One region of the Streptomyces sp. LE64 genome, then DNA from elsewhere that is predicted to be linked to it. Evidence: riboswitches for the same ligand, from Rfam matches in the RefSeq annotation. Region 1 holds a riboswitch; the other holds the start of a gene.
The links. Region 1 has a riboswitch for glycine ahead of gcvT (glycine cleavage system aminomethyltransferase GcvT). Riboswitches for the same ligand answer to the same signal wherever they lie in the genome.
Positions count from the first base shown of each region.

Region 2: another riboswitch for glycine. It lies ahead of gcvP (aminomethyl-transferring glycine dehydrogenase); the one in region 1 lies ahead of gcvT (glycine cleavage system aminomethyltransferase GcvT).

Region 1 covers NZ_CP199708.1:4,821,204-4,828,769, forward strand. The annotation lists gene glyA (serine hydroxymethyltransferase) at 1-824, opposite strand, end outside; gene gcvH (glycine cleavage system protein GcvH) at 846-1,226, opposite strand; gene gcvT (glycine cleavage system aminomethyltransferase GcvT) at 1,400-2,515, opposite strand; glycine riboswitch at 2,548-2,668, opposite strand; glycine riboswitch at 2,669-2,762, opposite strand; gene ACSMX9_RS21810 (AAA family ATPase) at 2,972-3,691, shown strand; gene ACSMX9_RS21815 (enhanced serine sensitivity protein SseB) at 3,796-4,578, shown strand; gene ACSMX9_RS21820 (enhanced serine sensitivity protein SseB C-terminal domain-containing protein) at 4,759-5,538, shown strand; gene ACSMX9_RS21825 (ABC transporter permease) at 5,917-6,918, shown strand; gene ACSMX9_RS21830 (ABC transporter substrate-binding protein) at 6,978-7,566, shown strand, end outside.
Region 2 covers NZ_CP199708.1:542,718-550,283, forward strand. The annotation lists gene ACSMX9_RS02325 (hypothetical protein) at 1-223, shown strand, start outside; gene ACSMX9_RS02330 (DUF5999 family protein) at 562-768, shown strand; gene gcvP (aminomethyl-transferring glycine dehydrogenase) at 849-3,734, opposite strand; glycine riboswitch at 3,906-4,001, opposite strand; gene ACSMX9_RS02340 (PRC-barrel domain-containing protein) at 4,114-4,497, shown strand; gene ACSMX9_RS02345 (DNA polymerase IV) at 4,407-5,846, opposite strand; gene ACSMX9_RS02350 (MerR family transcriptional regulator) at 5,911-6,549, opposite strand; gene ACSMX9_RS02355 (bifunctional nuclease family protein) at 6,773-7,246, opposite strand; gene ftsR (transcriptional regulator FtsR) at 7,342-7,566, opposite strand, start outside.

The DNA of each region.
Region 1 (7,566 bases):
TTGAAGGCGACGGCCTTGGCGGCGACCACGTGCTCCAGCGGACCGCCCTGCTGGCCCGGGAAGACCGCGGAGTTGATCTTCTTGGCCAGCTCCTGGGTGGAGAGGATCACCCCGCCGCGCGGACCGCCGAGGGTCTTGTGCGTGGTGGTGGTGACGACATGGGCGTGCGGCACCGGGTTGGGGTGCAGTCCGGCCGCGACCAGGCCCGCGAAGTGCGCCATGTCGACCATCAGGTAGGCGCCGACCTCCTCCGCGATGCGGCGGAAGGCGGCGAAGTCGAGCTGGCGCGGGTAGGCGGACCAGCCCGCGACGATCAGCTTCGGCTTGGACTCCTTGGCGAGCCGCTCGACCTCGGCCATGTCGACCTGGCCGGTGGCGTCGTCCACGTGGTAGGCGACCACGTTGTAGAGCTTGCCGGAGAAGTTGATCTTCATGCCGTGGGTCAGGTGCCCGCCGTGGGCGAGGTTCAGACCCATGATCGTGTCGCCCGGCTTGAGCAGCGCGAACATCGCCGCCGCGTTGGCCTGGGCACCGGAGTGCGGCTGCACGTTGGCGTGCTCGGCGCCGAACAGCTCCTTGATCCGGTCGATCGCGATCTGCTCGACCACGTCGACGTGCTCACAGCCGCCGTAGTAGCGGCGGCCCGGGTAGCCCTCCGCGTACTTGTTGGTGAGCACCGAGCCCTGGGCCTCCATGACGGCGACCGGGGCGAAGTTCTCCGACGCGATCATTTCCAGGGTCGACTGCTGGCGGCGCAGTTCGGCGTCGACGGCGGCGGCGACGTCCGGGTCCAGCTCGTGCAGAGGCGTGTTCAGAAGCGACATCAGATGATCCCTAGTTGTGGGTCAGCCCGCGGAAAAGGCGGTGTAGTCGTCGGCGGTGAGCAGGTCCTCCGGCTCGGCCGCGACCCGCACCTTGAACAACCAGCCGCCCTCGAAGGGCGCGGAGTTCACCAGGGACGGGTCGTCCACCACGTCCTGGTTGGACTCCGTGACCTCGCCGGTCACCGGGGAGTACAGGTCGCTGACCGACTTCGTCGACTCCAGCTCGCCGCAGGTCTCGCCCGCGGTCACCTGCTGGCCCACCTCGGGGAGCTGGGCGTAGACGACGTCACCGAGCGCACCGGCGGCGAACTCGGTGATGCCGACCGTGGCCACGCCTTCGCCGTCGGGGGCCGACAGCCACTCGTGCTCCTTGCTGTAGCGAAGCTGCTGGGGGTTGCTCATGGTGGGAATTCTCCTGTACGCGGGGGAGTGCTGAGGAACGGGATGTCTGGCATGTGAGACGAGCGCCGGGATGCGCGTCCCGGCGCACGGGCGGCGAACGTCATGTACCGCGCGGGGACCCGGTGGAACCGGAGCGCGGTGCATCCGGGCGGGCCCGGTGGTGCGCGCGGAAACTACTTCCGGCGGCGGTAGAAGGGCAGTGCCACCACCCGGTACGGCTCGTGCGTACCGCGGATGTCCACCCCGACCCCGGCGGTGCCCGGCTCGGCGTGCGCGGCGTCGACGTACGCCATGGCGATCGGCTGGCCGAGGGTGGGGGAGGGCGCGCCCGAGGTGACCTCGCCGATCACCGTGCCGTCCGCGACCACCGCGAACCCGGCGCGCGGTACCCGCCGGCCCTCGGCGACCAGGCCGACCAGCTTGCGCGGGGGGTTCGCCGCGGCCTTCTCGGCGGCGGCCTCCAGCGCCGCCCGGCCGACGAAGTCGCCCTCCTTCTCGAACTTCACCACCCGGCCGAGACCCGCGTCGAAGGGGGTCAGCCCGGTGGTCAGCTCGTGCCCGTACAGCGGCATGCCCGCCTCCAGGCGCAGGGTGTCCCGGCAGGACAGTCCGCAGGGCACCAGCCCGACCGGGGCGCCCGCCTTGGTGAGCGCCCGCCACACGCCCTCCGCGTGCTCGGGAGCGACGAAGAGTTCGAAGCCGTCCTCCCCGGTGTAGCCGGTGCGGGCGATCAGCGCGGGGACCCCGGCGACCGTGCCGGGCAGCCCGGCGTAGTACTTCAACCCGTCCAGGTCGGCGTCCGTGACGGCGGCCAGGACGCCCGGCGCCTCGGGGCCCTGCACCGCGATCAGCGCGTAGGCGTCCCGGTCGTCGCGGACCTCCGCGTCGAAGCCCGCGGCCCGCTCGCGCAGCGCGTCCAGCACCGTCTGGGCGTTGCCGGCGTTGGCGACCACCAGGTACTCCGTCTCCCCGGTGCGGTAGACGATCAGGTCGTCCAGGATGCCGCCGTCCTCGCGGCAGATCATCGTGTACCGGGCGCGCCCCGTGGCGACGGTGCCGAGGTTGCCGACCAGCGCGTGGTCCAGCAGGTCCACCGCCTGCGTGCCGGTGACGGTGATCTCCCCCATGTGGGAGAGGTCGAACAGCCCGGCGCGGGTGCGCACGGCGTGGTGCTCGTCCCGTTCGCTGCCGTAGCGCAGGGGCATGTCCCAGCCCGCGAAGTCGGTCATGGTGGCACCGAGCGATCGGTGCAGCGCGTCCAGCGCGGTACGGCGGGGGGCGGTGCTCATGAAGGTGCTCCCAGGGCATGACGGCGAGATGGTCCTCCCCATCTGTCATCGGACCTGAGAGGTTCGCCGGGAGCCACGCCGCTGGGCGGCGGTCCGGTTTGCACCTTGGGTGGGACCGCGCGTACGACGTCGCGGTCCGCTTTTCAGATGTGCCTCGCCCGCGCGGTATCTGGGCCTGAGAGATTCAAGGGAGGGACTTGCTCCTTCGGCGCCCCGGTACGGCCGGGGGCTCTCCCGCGCGGGTTCAAGCGGCCGGTATGCAGTTGGCGGGCACATCATTGCACGCCCGCGCCGCCTTGGGCAGGGCGGCGTCCCCCCGACCCCGCGGCATCGGCCCGGGGCAGTTCCCGTCACGGGCCCGTGGCCGTATCCGTACGCGATCCGGACCCGCGAAATTACCCGCTCTTTACACTCTACGGGGAAGGCTCACGTGACGGACTGGAGGGGACGATCACGGTGAACACGACGAGGGGGTACGCGAGCGCCGCTGGCGTGGCGCTGCCCGAGCAGGCGGGTGCCGCCGCCGCGCGGGCGCGCGCGGAGCGGGCCGCCGCGGTGGTCCGGGACCTACGGGACCGGGCCGGCCGCGGGCCGCACGCGCTCCGGTTCGCCCCCGGTGACCTGGTGGTGGTGTCCGGGCTGCCGGGCAGCGGCAAGTCCACGCTGATGTCGCGCACGGTCCGCGACACCTCGGTCAGCCTCGTCCGCGCCGCCCTCGCGACCCCCGTCGCCCCGGCCCGGCGCATCGACTCCCAGGACACCCGCGACCGCTGGGCCCGCCGGATGCCCGCCGCCCTGCCGTACGCCCTGTACCGGCCGCTGGTGCGGGTCGCGCACTTCGCCGGCTTGCGGCGGGCGCTGCGCTCCGGGGAGAGCGTGGTGGTCCACGACTGCGGCACCCAGGCGTGGGTGCGCCGCTGGCTGGCCCGCGAGGCCCGGGCCCGCGGCACCCGACTGCACCTGCTGCTGCTCGACGTGGCGCCGGACACCGCCCTCGACGGGCAGCGCCAGCGGGGCCGGGGTGTGTCCCGGTACGCCTTCGCCCGCCACCGGCGGGCGATCGGCCGGCTGGTGGGGGACGCGCAGCGCGGGGTGCTGCCGGCCGGCTGCTCCTCCGCGGTGCTGCTCGACCGGGCGGCGGGCGGGGCGCTGCGGTCCATCCGCTTCGACGCGTAGGCCCGGACGGCAGCGCCGCCCGGCCCGAACGGGCGCCGGACGCCCGGAGCTTCGCGTTAGGGTGCCTGGCGCAGACGCAGCGCGGCACGAGCAGGTGGTTGACGATGGAGATTCCGGCCCAGACGCCCCAGCCCCCCACGGTCCCGGGTCCGCCCGGGGCCTGGCCGGTGAACGAGTTGGAGGAGGTGCTCGCCGCCTCCGTGGGGGTGCCCGGGGCCGCCCCGCGGATCGTCGAGGTGCTCGGCCGCAGCCGGATCTGGGTGCCGCTGCCGGCCGGCGGGGACGCCACCAGCACCACCCTGGACCTGCCCACCGTGGAGGTCGACGGCCAGGCATACGTGCCGGTCTTCACCTCCGCCGAGCAGTTCCGCCAGGTGGTGGGCGACCGGATGGGCGGCACCGTGGCGCCCGCCGTCGAGTTCGCCCGCGGACTGCCGCCCCAACTCGGCCTGGTCCTCAACCCGGACGGCACGGTGGGCGTTCCGCTGCCGCCGCCGGCCGTCGCGGAGCTGTGCCGCGCCGGTCGCACCGCCCTGGACGGCCCCACCAGCGGCGGTCGGGTCCGGCTCTTCCCGCCCGACTGGAAGGAGGACCCGATGGACTTCCTCGCCGCCGCCGGGGAGGAGTTCGCCGCGGTGGGCACGGTCACCACCGCCCGCCGCTGCCTGGCCAGCGTGGAGGGCGGCGCCCCGAGCCTGTTCATCGGGGTGGAACTCGACCAGTGCGAGGGCTCGGCCCGGGAACTGCCGTTGGACGCGCTGGGACGTGCGCTCGGACGGGTGCCCGTCGCCTGGGGGGTCAACCTGATCCTGCTGGACGTGGCGCGGGACCCGGTGGCCGACTGGATGCGCGAGCAGCTCCGCCCCTTCTACGTGCGGGAGCCCTGAGTGCGCCCGATACCACCAGCTGTGACGGACCTGGGACCGAGGCGTCGGCCGCGCCGGGGCGGCGCCGCTTAAGCTGGGTGGCACGGCCGGGCGGGGCCGTACGACCTGCCGGGCCGCGGTGGGCGTGTCGGGTTCGGAACCGCGCCGTGCTGTTCCGACGGGTCGAAGGGGCGGTCAAGGGTGAGTGCGTCGGGCACGGCTGCGGCCGGGCGGATCGAGCACATGCTGCGCCAGGTGACGCCCGGGCGCTACGACGCGTACGAGGCACTGCTGCACGCCCTCGCCGACCCCGCCGGCCGGGTCCGGATGCTGCTGTGGCACGGCCGGCCCGGAGCGCCGGACGCCCAGTACGGCAACATGGAACTCGACGGCCTGGGCTACGCGCCCTGCGTGACCTCGGCCCAGGAACTCTCCGCGAGCGGATGGAACCGCTCCTACGAGGTGGCTCCCGTCGCCGAGGTGGCCCGGGCGCTCTACCCCGACCGGTACGGCCTGTGGCTCAACCCGCACGCCAGCGGCGGCGGGGTCGGCGTCCCGTGGGCGGACCTGCGGCGGATCGCCCTGGGCCTGGACCGGCATCCGGCCGGGCCGCTGCGGATCGGCGAACCCGCCATCGAGATCCCGCAGTTCTACGCGGTGCTGGGGCAGAACGCGCACCGCACCCCCGCCGTCCGCTCGCTGCGCCGCGCCTGGGTGCAGCCGGCGCTCGGCGCCCCGTACCTGGCGATCGGGCTGGACGTGTACGACACGGGGCCGCAGTCCGTCGACGCGGTGCGGTTGATGATGCAGCAGTCGATCGGCGCGGTGCCCGAGGGGCTGGCCGTGTCCACCGTGGCGCTCGGCGACGCCTACGACCCCGTCGCGCTGTGGTTGGGTGCGAACGCCCGCCCGTTCTACGACCGCGAATCCCATGTCGCTCCCGTCTCGCCTACCGCCGGGTACGGTTACCCGCCGCGATAGTGGGCGCCTCGACCCGTTCTGTCAACCAGCGACCGGGGTGGGCGAGTTGTCCTTTTCCTGCCCTCTCTGTCGGTCTCGCCGAGAAGATGCCCGGAATCTACGCGCGTTTGGCCGAAAACCTCAAGGTGCCCCCGTCCGGGCTGCGTTACGCGCCGTTCGGATAACGGATCCCCCCTGGCTGCATCACGGTTGCGCATCCATTCAGGATCAGGTCTGGCTACGGATCGCAGCCGGGATGAAGACTCCCGCACCAGAGGTCGCGCGGTCCCGCCCCCGGTGGGAGCGTCGAGGACCTCGGGCACGACGGATCGGCCCGGTCGCCCTCGGCGACAACTGCGGGACGGTCACCGCCGGTTGAGAAGAGGGGTCCTTGTCACGATGACGGCACCATTGCACGAGCCGACCGCGGACGCGGCCCCGCCGGCTGCGGAGGAGGCAGCCGCGGTCGCCGGGAAGGCGGTGCAGGGGCGCTCGCTGGGGCGCATCGCCTGGGAGCGCTTGAAACGCGACAAACTCGCCCTGCTCGGGGGCGCCGTGGTGCTGCTCCTGGTGCTGGTGGCGATTCTCGCGCCGCTGATCACCAAGGTGTACGGCGAGGATCCGAACACCTACCACGAGGACCTGATCGACCCGTTGATGTCCACGCCGATCGGTTCGCTCGGCGGGATCAGCGGGGACCACTGGTTCGGGGTGGAGCCGGTCAAGGGGCGCGACATCTTCGCCCGGATCGTGCACGGCGCCCGGGTGTCGCTGCTGGTCGGTTTCGCCTCGGCGCTGGTCGCCGTGGTGATCGGCACCGTGCTCGGGGTGCTGGCCGGCTACTTCGGGGGCTGGCTCGACGCGCTGATCAGCCGTGTCATGGACCTGTTGCTTTCGTTCCCGCAGCTGCTGTTCATCATCGCCCTGGTCTCCGTGATGCCCAACCAGTTGCTGGGACTCACCGGCACCGGGGTCCGCATCCTGGTGATGATCCTGGTGATCGGCTTCTTCGGTTGGCCCTACGTGGGCAGGGTGGTGCGCGGGCAGACCCTCTCCTTGCGCGAACGCGAGTACGTGGAGGCGGCCCGCAGCCTCGGCGCCGGCAGGTTCTACATCCTGTTCAAGGAACTGCTGCCCAACCTGGTCGCCCCGATCATCGTGTACATGACGATGATGATCCCCACCAACATCCTCACCGAGGCGGCGCTCAGCTTCCTGGGGGTGGGCGTCAAACCGCCCACCTCCTCGTGGGGGGACATGCTCTCGTCCGCGGTGGCCTACTACCAGGCCGATCCGATGTACATGGTCATCCCCGGTCTGGCGATCTTCATCACCGTCCTTTCGTTCAACCTCTTCGGCGACGGCGTGCGGGACGCGCTCGACCCGAAGGGGACCCGCTGAACTGCCGTACCCCAAGGGCCCGTCGACGGCGGGCGACACTCACACGGAGGAACGACATCGTGACCACTCACAGCACCAGAGGACGGCGCAAGCGGATCGCGGCGGCGACGGCGGTGGTGGCGGCGCTGCTGGCCACGGCTGCCTGCGGCGGCGGAGGCGACGACGACGGCGGCGGCAAGGACAAGGGCAAGGCCGCGGGCTTCGACGCGGCCAACAACAAGGTCGCCAACGCCTCCACCAAGAAGGGCGGCACGCTCAAGTTCGCGGGGGCCCAGGACGCCGACTCGTGGGACACCACCCGTGCCTACTACGGCTTCGCGTGGAACTTCCAGCGGTACTACTCCCGCCAGCTGGTCACCGGGAAGACCGAGCCCGGCAAGAGCGGGACCGAGTTGACCCCGGACCTCGCGACCGCGCGGGCCCAGATCAGCGACGACGGCAAGACCTACACGTACACCCTGCGGGACGGCATCACCTGGGAGGACGGCAAGCCGATCACCTCCAAGGACGTCAAGTACGGCATCCAGCGGGTGTGGGCCCAGGAGGTGCTGGCCGGCGGGCCGATCTACCTGAAGGACGTCCTCGACCCCAAGGGCGAGTACCCGGGCCCGTACAAGGACAAGGCGAAGGACAAGCTGGGCCTGAAGG
Region 2 (7,566 bases), 4.3 Mb from region 1:
CCGACTGCTGTCGCTCCCCGGCTTGTACATGCTGACCCTGTGGCTGCACGGCGACCCCGCGGCGGACCCGGCGGTGGGCAGCCCCGCCCCCGACGACCTGCTCGTCCCCCTGGCGCCGGCGCCCCCGGGGGTGCCGGCCCACCGCGTCCACCGGGTGGACGAACTGCTGCCCGCCCTGGGGCACCGGCTCGCGCCGGCACCTCCGCTCGCCGCGCCGGCCTGACCCGCTCTGCGAGGGACCCCACGGCGTCCCGTGGTTCCCGTGCGCGACCGGCGGCCCCGCTGCTCACTCCGAGCACCGGGGCCGTTCCCCTCCGTTTCCGGCCCAGACGGACTAGCCCTTTCCGACCATGGCGAACCCTCCTTTGGGACAGGCCATGTGGGCTGAACCATCCTTGCGGGTGATACGCGTCTAGCGAGTAAGAACCGGCTGCGACGAAATCCCTGCGGAATCACGCCCGTGCGGCAACACTGGAATCAGACCGACGACACGGGCGGCGGCACGTCTCCTCGTTCCGCCGCAGCACGGACGTCACACCGCAGCGAAAGAGCGCTTCCACCATGTGCCAGCATCAGCCATCGTGCCCGACGGCGGAGTCCGCCGACCGTGAGGCCGCGCTCGCCGTGGCCCACCGCCCCGAACAGGGGTGGAGTCTCCTCTGCAACGGCGTCCTGCACTTCGAGGACACCGGTGAACTCCTACCCAACGGCGAAGTCATCGCGCCTCGTCGCCCACTGGGCGCGGACGGGGTGATGACGGCGGCCTGAGCCCGCCGGTGCTGACGGACCGGTCGGGCGACCCGTGGCCGCCCGACCGGTCCGTCAGCATGTCAAGCCCTGCCGGCGGTTCACTCCCCGTAGGCGTCCACCGGCGGGCAGGAGCACACCAGGTTGCGGTCGCCGTACGCCTGGTCGATCCGCCGCACCGGCGGCCAGTACTTGTCCGCGGGCGACACCCCGGCCGGGAAGACCGCCACGTCCCGCTCGTAGGGGTGCTCCCACACGCCGGCCAGGGAACGTGCGGTGTGGGGCGCGTTGCACAGCGGGTTGTCCTCGGCCGGCCACTGTCCGGACGCCACCTTCTCGATCTCCGCCCGAATGGCGATCATCGCCTCGCAGAAGCGGTCGAGTTCCGTGAGGTCCTCGCTCTCGGTGGGCTCGATCATCAGGGTGCCCGCCACCGGGAACGACATCGTGGGCGCGTGGAAGCCGTAGTCGATCAGCCGCTTGGCCACGTCGTCGACCGTCACGCCGGTCGCCTTGGTGAGCGGCCGCAGGTCGATGATGCACTCGTGGGCGACCAGACCTCCCGGACCGGTGTAGAGGACCGGGTAGTGCGGCTCCAGGCGCTTGGCGACGTAGTTCGCGGACAGCACCGCCACCTGGGTGGCCCGCTTGAGCCCTTCACCGCCCATGAGGCGCACGTACGCCCAGGAGATGGGCAGGATCCCCGCCGAACCCCACGGCGCGGCCGAGATCGGCCCCACGCCCGTGTCCGGTCCGGCCGCCGGCTGGAGCGGGTGGTTCGGCAGATGGGGTGCGAGATGGGCTCGCACCGCCACCGGCCCGACCCCGGGCCCGCCGCCCCCGTGCGGGATGCAGAAGGTCTTGTGCAGGTTCAGGTGCGAGACGTCGCCGCCGAACCGCCCCGGCTTGGCCAGCCCGACCAGCGCGTTGAGGTTGGCGCCGTCGACGTAGACCTGGCCGCCCGCATCGTGCACGGCCGCGCAGATGTCGGCGACGTGCTCCTCGAACACCCCGTGCGTCGACGGATACGTGATCATCAGGACGGCCAGTTCCTCGCGGTGCCGCTCGATCTTGGCCCGCAGGTCGTCGACGTCCACCTCGCCGTCGTCGGCGGTCGCCACGACGACCACCCGCATCCCCGCCATGACCGCGCTCGCCGCGTTCGTCCCGTGCGCCGAGGAGGGGATCAGGCAGACCGTGCGCTGTTCCTCCCCGCGCGCCCGGTGGTAGCCGCGCACCGCGAGCAGACCGGCCAGTTCGCCCTGCGACCCCGCGTTCGGCTGGAGGGACACCTTGTCGTAGCCGGTGACCTCGGCGAGCCGGTCCTCCAGTTCCCGGATCAGCGTCAGGTACCCCTGGGCCTGCTCGGCGGGGGCGAAGGGGTGCAGCTGCCCGAACTCCGGCCAGGTGACCGGTTCCATCTCGGTGGTGGCGTTCAGCTTCATCGTGCAGGAACCGAGCGGGATCATGCCCCGGTCGAGGGCGTAGTCCCGGTCGGAGAGCCGGCGCAGGTAGCGCAGCATCGCCGTCTCGGAGCGGTACTGGTGGAAGACGGGGTGCGTCAGGTAGTCGTCGGTGCGCAGCAGCGCCGCCGGCAGGGCGTCCGGGACCGTTGCGTCCAAACCCTCGACGTCGGCGTCGGCTCCGAAGGCGGTCCAGACCGTCCCGAGTTGCTCGCGGGTGGTGGTCTCGTCGCAGGCCACGCCGACGTGGTCGGCGTCCACCAGCCGCAGGTTGACCCCGTCCTCGCGGGCCGCGGCCACGACGGCGGCGGCCCTGCCGGGCACCCGTGCCGTCACCGTGTCGAAGAACGCGCCGTGCACCACCTCGACACCGGCGGCCCGCAGGCCCGCCGCGAGGACCGCGGCGTGGCGGTGGGTGCGGCGGGCGATGGTCCGCAGGCCCTCCGGCCCGTGGTACACGGCGTACATACCGGCCATCACGGCGAGCAGCACCTGGGCGGTGCAGATGTTGCTGGTGGCCTTCTCGCGGCGGATGTGCTGTTCGCGGGTCTGGAGCGCGAGCCGGTAGGCGCGGTCGCCGTCGCGGTCGACGGACACGCCGACGAGCCGGCCGGGCAGGTTGCGGGCGAACTTCTCGTGCACCGCCAGGTAGCCGGCGTGCGGGCCGCCGAAGCCCATGGGCACGCCGAAGCGCTGGGTCGTGCCGACGGCGATGTCCGCGCCCAGTTCGCCGGGCGGGGTCAGCAGGGTGAGGGCGAGCAGGTCGGCGGCGACGGTGACGACGGCGCCCAGTTCGTGGGCCTGTTCGATGACGGGGCGCAGGTCGAGCACGGCCCCGGAGGCCCCCGGGTACTGGAGCAGGACGCCGGTGACGCCCCGCTCGGCGACCTCGGTGGGGATGCCGGCGGTCAGGTCGGCGACGACGACCTCCACCCCGGTGGGTTCGGCGCGGGTTCGGATGACGGCGACCGTCTGGGGCAGGGTGTCCGCGTCGACGAGGAAGACGCCGCCCTTGACCTTGCCGACCCGGCGGGAGAGCGCCATGGCCTCGGCGGCGGCGGTCCCCTCGTCCAGGAGGGAGGCTCCGGACGTGGGCAGCCCGGTCAGTTCGGCCACCGTCGTCTGGAAGTTCAGCAGGGCCTCCAGGCGGCCCTGCGAGATCTCCGGCTGGTACGGCGTGTAGGCGGTGTACCAGGCCGGGTTCTCCATGACGTTGCGGAGGATGACCGGCGGGGTGAAGGTGCCGTAGTAACCCAGGCCGATCATGGAGCCGAGGACGTCGTTGCGGTCGGCGAGGGAGCGCAGTTCGGCGAGGACCTCGGCCTCGGTGCGGGCCGCCGGCAGGTCGAGCGCCTCGGCGTTCTTGATGACGTCGGGGACCGCGGTGGCCGTCAGTTCGTCCAGCGAACCGTACCCGACCTGGGCGAGCATCTTGGCACGGGCTTCCGCATCGGGGCCGATGTGGCGCCGCTCGAACGGAATGCCCTGTTCGAGCTGGGAGAGCGGGGGACGGTTGACAGTCATTGCGGGGGCCTCCTGGTCGGTACGACCTGCGAGGGGCACCATGACGCGGGTGCCCGGACGGCCTCCCCCTCTGTCATCTCAACCTGAGAGCTTCACCGGGCGCGCGGCCCGACTTTCACCGTCGGTGAGGGCGGAGGTCCGGAAACCGCCCGCCCTGCTTTCCAGAGTGACCTCACCCGCGCGGTACTGGGGCCTGAGAGATTCCGGGGAGGATTTGCTCCTTCGGCGCCCCCGACCGTGGCCGGGGAGCTCTCCCGCACGGGGTCGACAGCCGCTTCCAGCCTACCAGCGGCTCTTCGCACGGGGCTTCGAGTGGCCGCCTGCGGAAATGTGCTCTTTCGTGGTGCTGACGGATGAGTTGCGACGAGCTGGAGGGCACGTGCAGACCGACATCGATCCGCGCAACCTGATCGGCCGCAAGGCGTTCGACCTCCACGGTACGAGGATCGGCACCGTGGACGAGGTCTACCTCGACGACGCCACGGGAGTGCCGGAGTGGGCGGCGATCCGGACGGGTCTGTTCAGCCGGGACGCGTTCGTCCCCCTGGAGCCCAGCGAACTGGTGGCGGGCACCCTCCGGGTTCCCTTCGAGCGCGCCCTGATCAGGGACGCCCCGGACTTCGGCGTGGGACGCCACCTCTCCCCCGAACAGGAGCTGCGGCTCTACCACCACTACGGGCTCGACGTGGCCTCCCCCGGCCCCGATGTCGGCGAGTGGGCCGCCGGCCCGGGGGACGAGCCCGAGCCGTCCGGGGAGCGGTAACCGTCCGCCACCAGGGGGACCGGGTCGGAGGGGGTGAGGTCGGGGTCGTCCACGGCGAAGGTCCGCACCCGGCCCGGCGGGGAGTCCGGGGTCTCGAAGCGCACCGTCACCCGCCCCACCCCGCTGCCCTGGACCCAGCCCGGCCCGTGGACGGCGTGGTGGACGTCGTGTCCGGCCGCCCACCGGGAGGACGCGCGGGCGGGCGACGCGGGGTCCTGCGGGCCTTCGGCCCCCGGATCGGCCTCCGCGTCGTCGGGCACCTCGGGCGGGTGCTCCCCGGCTGCCTGCGCGAACAGGTCCTCCTGGGTGTAGTCGGCGAGGCCGCTGACGCCCACGCCGAGGAGCCGCACGCCGCCGGTGGTGTCCACCGACTCCAGCAGGCGGCCGGCCGCCTCGCGGACCACCCTGGGGTCGTCGGTGGGGCCGCGCAGCGTCTCGGAGCGGGTGAGCGTCGAGAAGTCGTAGCGGCGCACCTTGAGCACCACGGTGCGGCCCGAATGGCCGGAGTCCCGCAGCCGTCGCACGCACCGTTCGGCGAGCCGTTGCACCTCCAGCCGCACCCGGGTCCGGTCGTGGATGTCGACGTCGTACGTGTCCTCCACGGACACCGACTTCGTCTCCCGTTCGGCCACCACCGGCCGCTCGTCGCGGGCGAGGGCCATCGCGTACAGGCCCGCCCCGTGGGCCTTGCCCAGCAGCCGCACCAGTTCGTCCTCACCGGCCTCGGCGAGTTCGCCGACGGTGCTGATGCCCGCCCGGCGCAGGTGGTCGCCGGTGGCGGGCCCCACCCCCGGCAGCACCCGGACCGCCATGGGGGCCAGCAGGGCCCGTTCGGTGCCCGCCCGCACCAGCAGCAGACCGTCCGGTTTGGCCTCCTCCGATGCGATCTTGGCGACCATCTTGGAGGCGGCCAGCCCGACCGACCCGGTCAGCCCCGTGGCAGCCCGGATGTCGGCGCGCAGTCGGGTGCCCACCGCGCGGGCGGACGCCTCGTCCCGGGCCGTGTCGCCCGCCTCCAGGTCCACGAAGGCCTCGTCCAGGCTGAGCGGCTCCACCAGCGGGGACAACTCCCGCAACATGCTCATCACCCGGTCGCTGATCTCCCGGTAGAAGCCGAAGCGGGGCACCAGGTAGGCGGCGTTCGGAGCGAGCCTGCGGGCCTGGGCCGTGGGCATCGCCGAGCGGACCCCGAACCGGCGTGCCTCGTAGGACGCGGTGGCCACCACCCCCCGCGGGCCGATGCCGCCCACCACCACGGCCTTCCCGCGCAGGCTGGGCTTGGCGGCCTGCTCCGCTGAGGCGTAGAAGGCATCCATGTCCAGGTGCAGGATGGTGGGCTGGTTCCTCACCCCTCCGATGCTGCACTACGGCGGTGACAACGCCCCGGCGACCCGGGGGCGGCCTCCCGCGAGGTCAGCCGGCGCGGTTGCGGCGCCGGGCGAGCTCGTCCGCCGGATTGTGGCCGATCAAGGTCTCCCCCGTGTCGACGCGCTCGCCGTGCAGTTGGGACAGGGCGCTCTCGACGTCCTGCCAGACCACGCCGACGGCGATGCCGAAGACGCCCTGGCCGCCCTGGAGCAACTTGTGCACCTCGTCGGGCGAACTGCACTCGTAGACGGTGGCGCCGTCGCTCATCAGCGTCAGCCGCTCCAGGTCGCGGAATCCGCGCTCCCGCAGGTGCTGGACGGCCGCCCGGATGTTCTGGAGGGACACGCCCGTGTCCAGGAACCGCTTCACGATCTTGAGGACGACCACGTCCCGGAAGCTGTACAGCCGCTGGGTGCCGGAGCCCTGTGCAGGCCGAACGCTGGGCTCCACCAGACCGGTGCGGGCCCAGTAGTCCAACTGGCGGTAGGTGATGCCGGCGGCGGCACACGCGGTGGGACCCCGGTAGCCGAGCGGTTCCGCGGCGCGCCGGGCGTCGTTCTCGGGCACCGGGAGGGGACGGGGCGGCACCTGGCCGACCCGACCGTCGTGGAGCGCGTACGGGCCGCCTTCCCCCAGGATCCGTCCGGGGGCACCCCCAGCCGTACCGTCGCCGCTGCTTCTCACGCCGACCTCCGTCCTTGACCTGCCCTCACGACGGTAGGCAGTCGCTCGGAGTGCGTCAACGATCGCCACACTCGCCACGCCGAGTGATAATCACCCTACGAGTGGTTTCCCGTGTCCGGTTGCGGGGAAAGGCTAGCCGAATGCGGTGAGAGGGCCGTCCCGGGACCGGGACGCCCCCCACCGTCCGGACGCTCGCACCGGCGGCGCGGGCCCGACGGTCCGGTCACTGGCTGTTGGTGCCGAAGTCCTCGGGGGAGATCTGGTCGAGGAACTCGCGGAACTTCTCCACCTCGTCCTCCTGCTCGTCGGGGATGGCGATGCCCGCGTCGGCGAGCACCCCGTCACTGCCGTAGATCGGCGTTCCCGTGCGCAGGGCCAGCGCTATGGCGTCCGAAGGGCGCGCACTGACCTCGACACCGCTTGCGAAGACCAGTTCCGCGTAGAAGACGCCTTCGCGGAGGTCCGTGATGCGCACTTCGCTCAGCTCCTGGCCCACGGCCTCCAGCACGTCCTTGAACAGGTCGTGGGTCAGCGGACGCGCGGGAGCCATGCCCTGTTGGGCGAAGGCGATCGCCGTCGCCTCCCCGGGCCCGATCCAGATGGGGAGGTAACGGTCGCCTCCCACTTCACGCAGAAGCACGATCGGTTGGTTGGAGGGCATTTCGACCCGGACACCTACGACGTCGAGCTCGTTCACACAGCAACCCTAGGCCGTGCCCGGCACCTTTGGGTAGTCGGGCACTCCTCCTGGCCCTCCAGCAGGCCGTTCCGGTGCCGTGGACGGCCGGTCGCTCAGGGCGACCGCACCCCCAGGGCCGCGTGCACCAGCACGGTGTGCAGCCGGACGGTGAGCCCGGCAAGCTCCCGGGCGCGGGCCTCGGCATGGGCCCGGGTCTGGGGGTTCCGGTGCATCCGCAGGGGCGCCACGACCTGGTCGACGAGACCGGCCTCGCGCTCGGCGGAGCCCTTCATCGCCCTCAGGTGCCGGGGCTCGATCCCGAACCGGCCCAGTTCCTG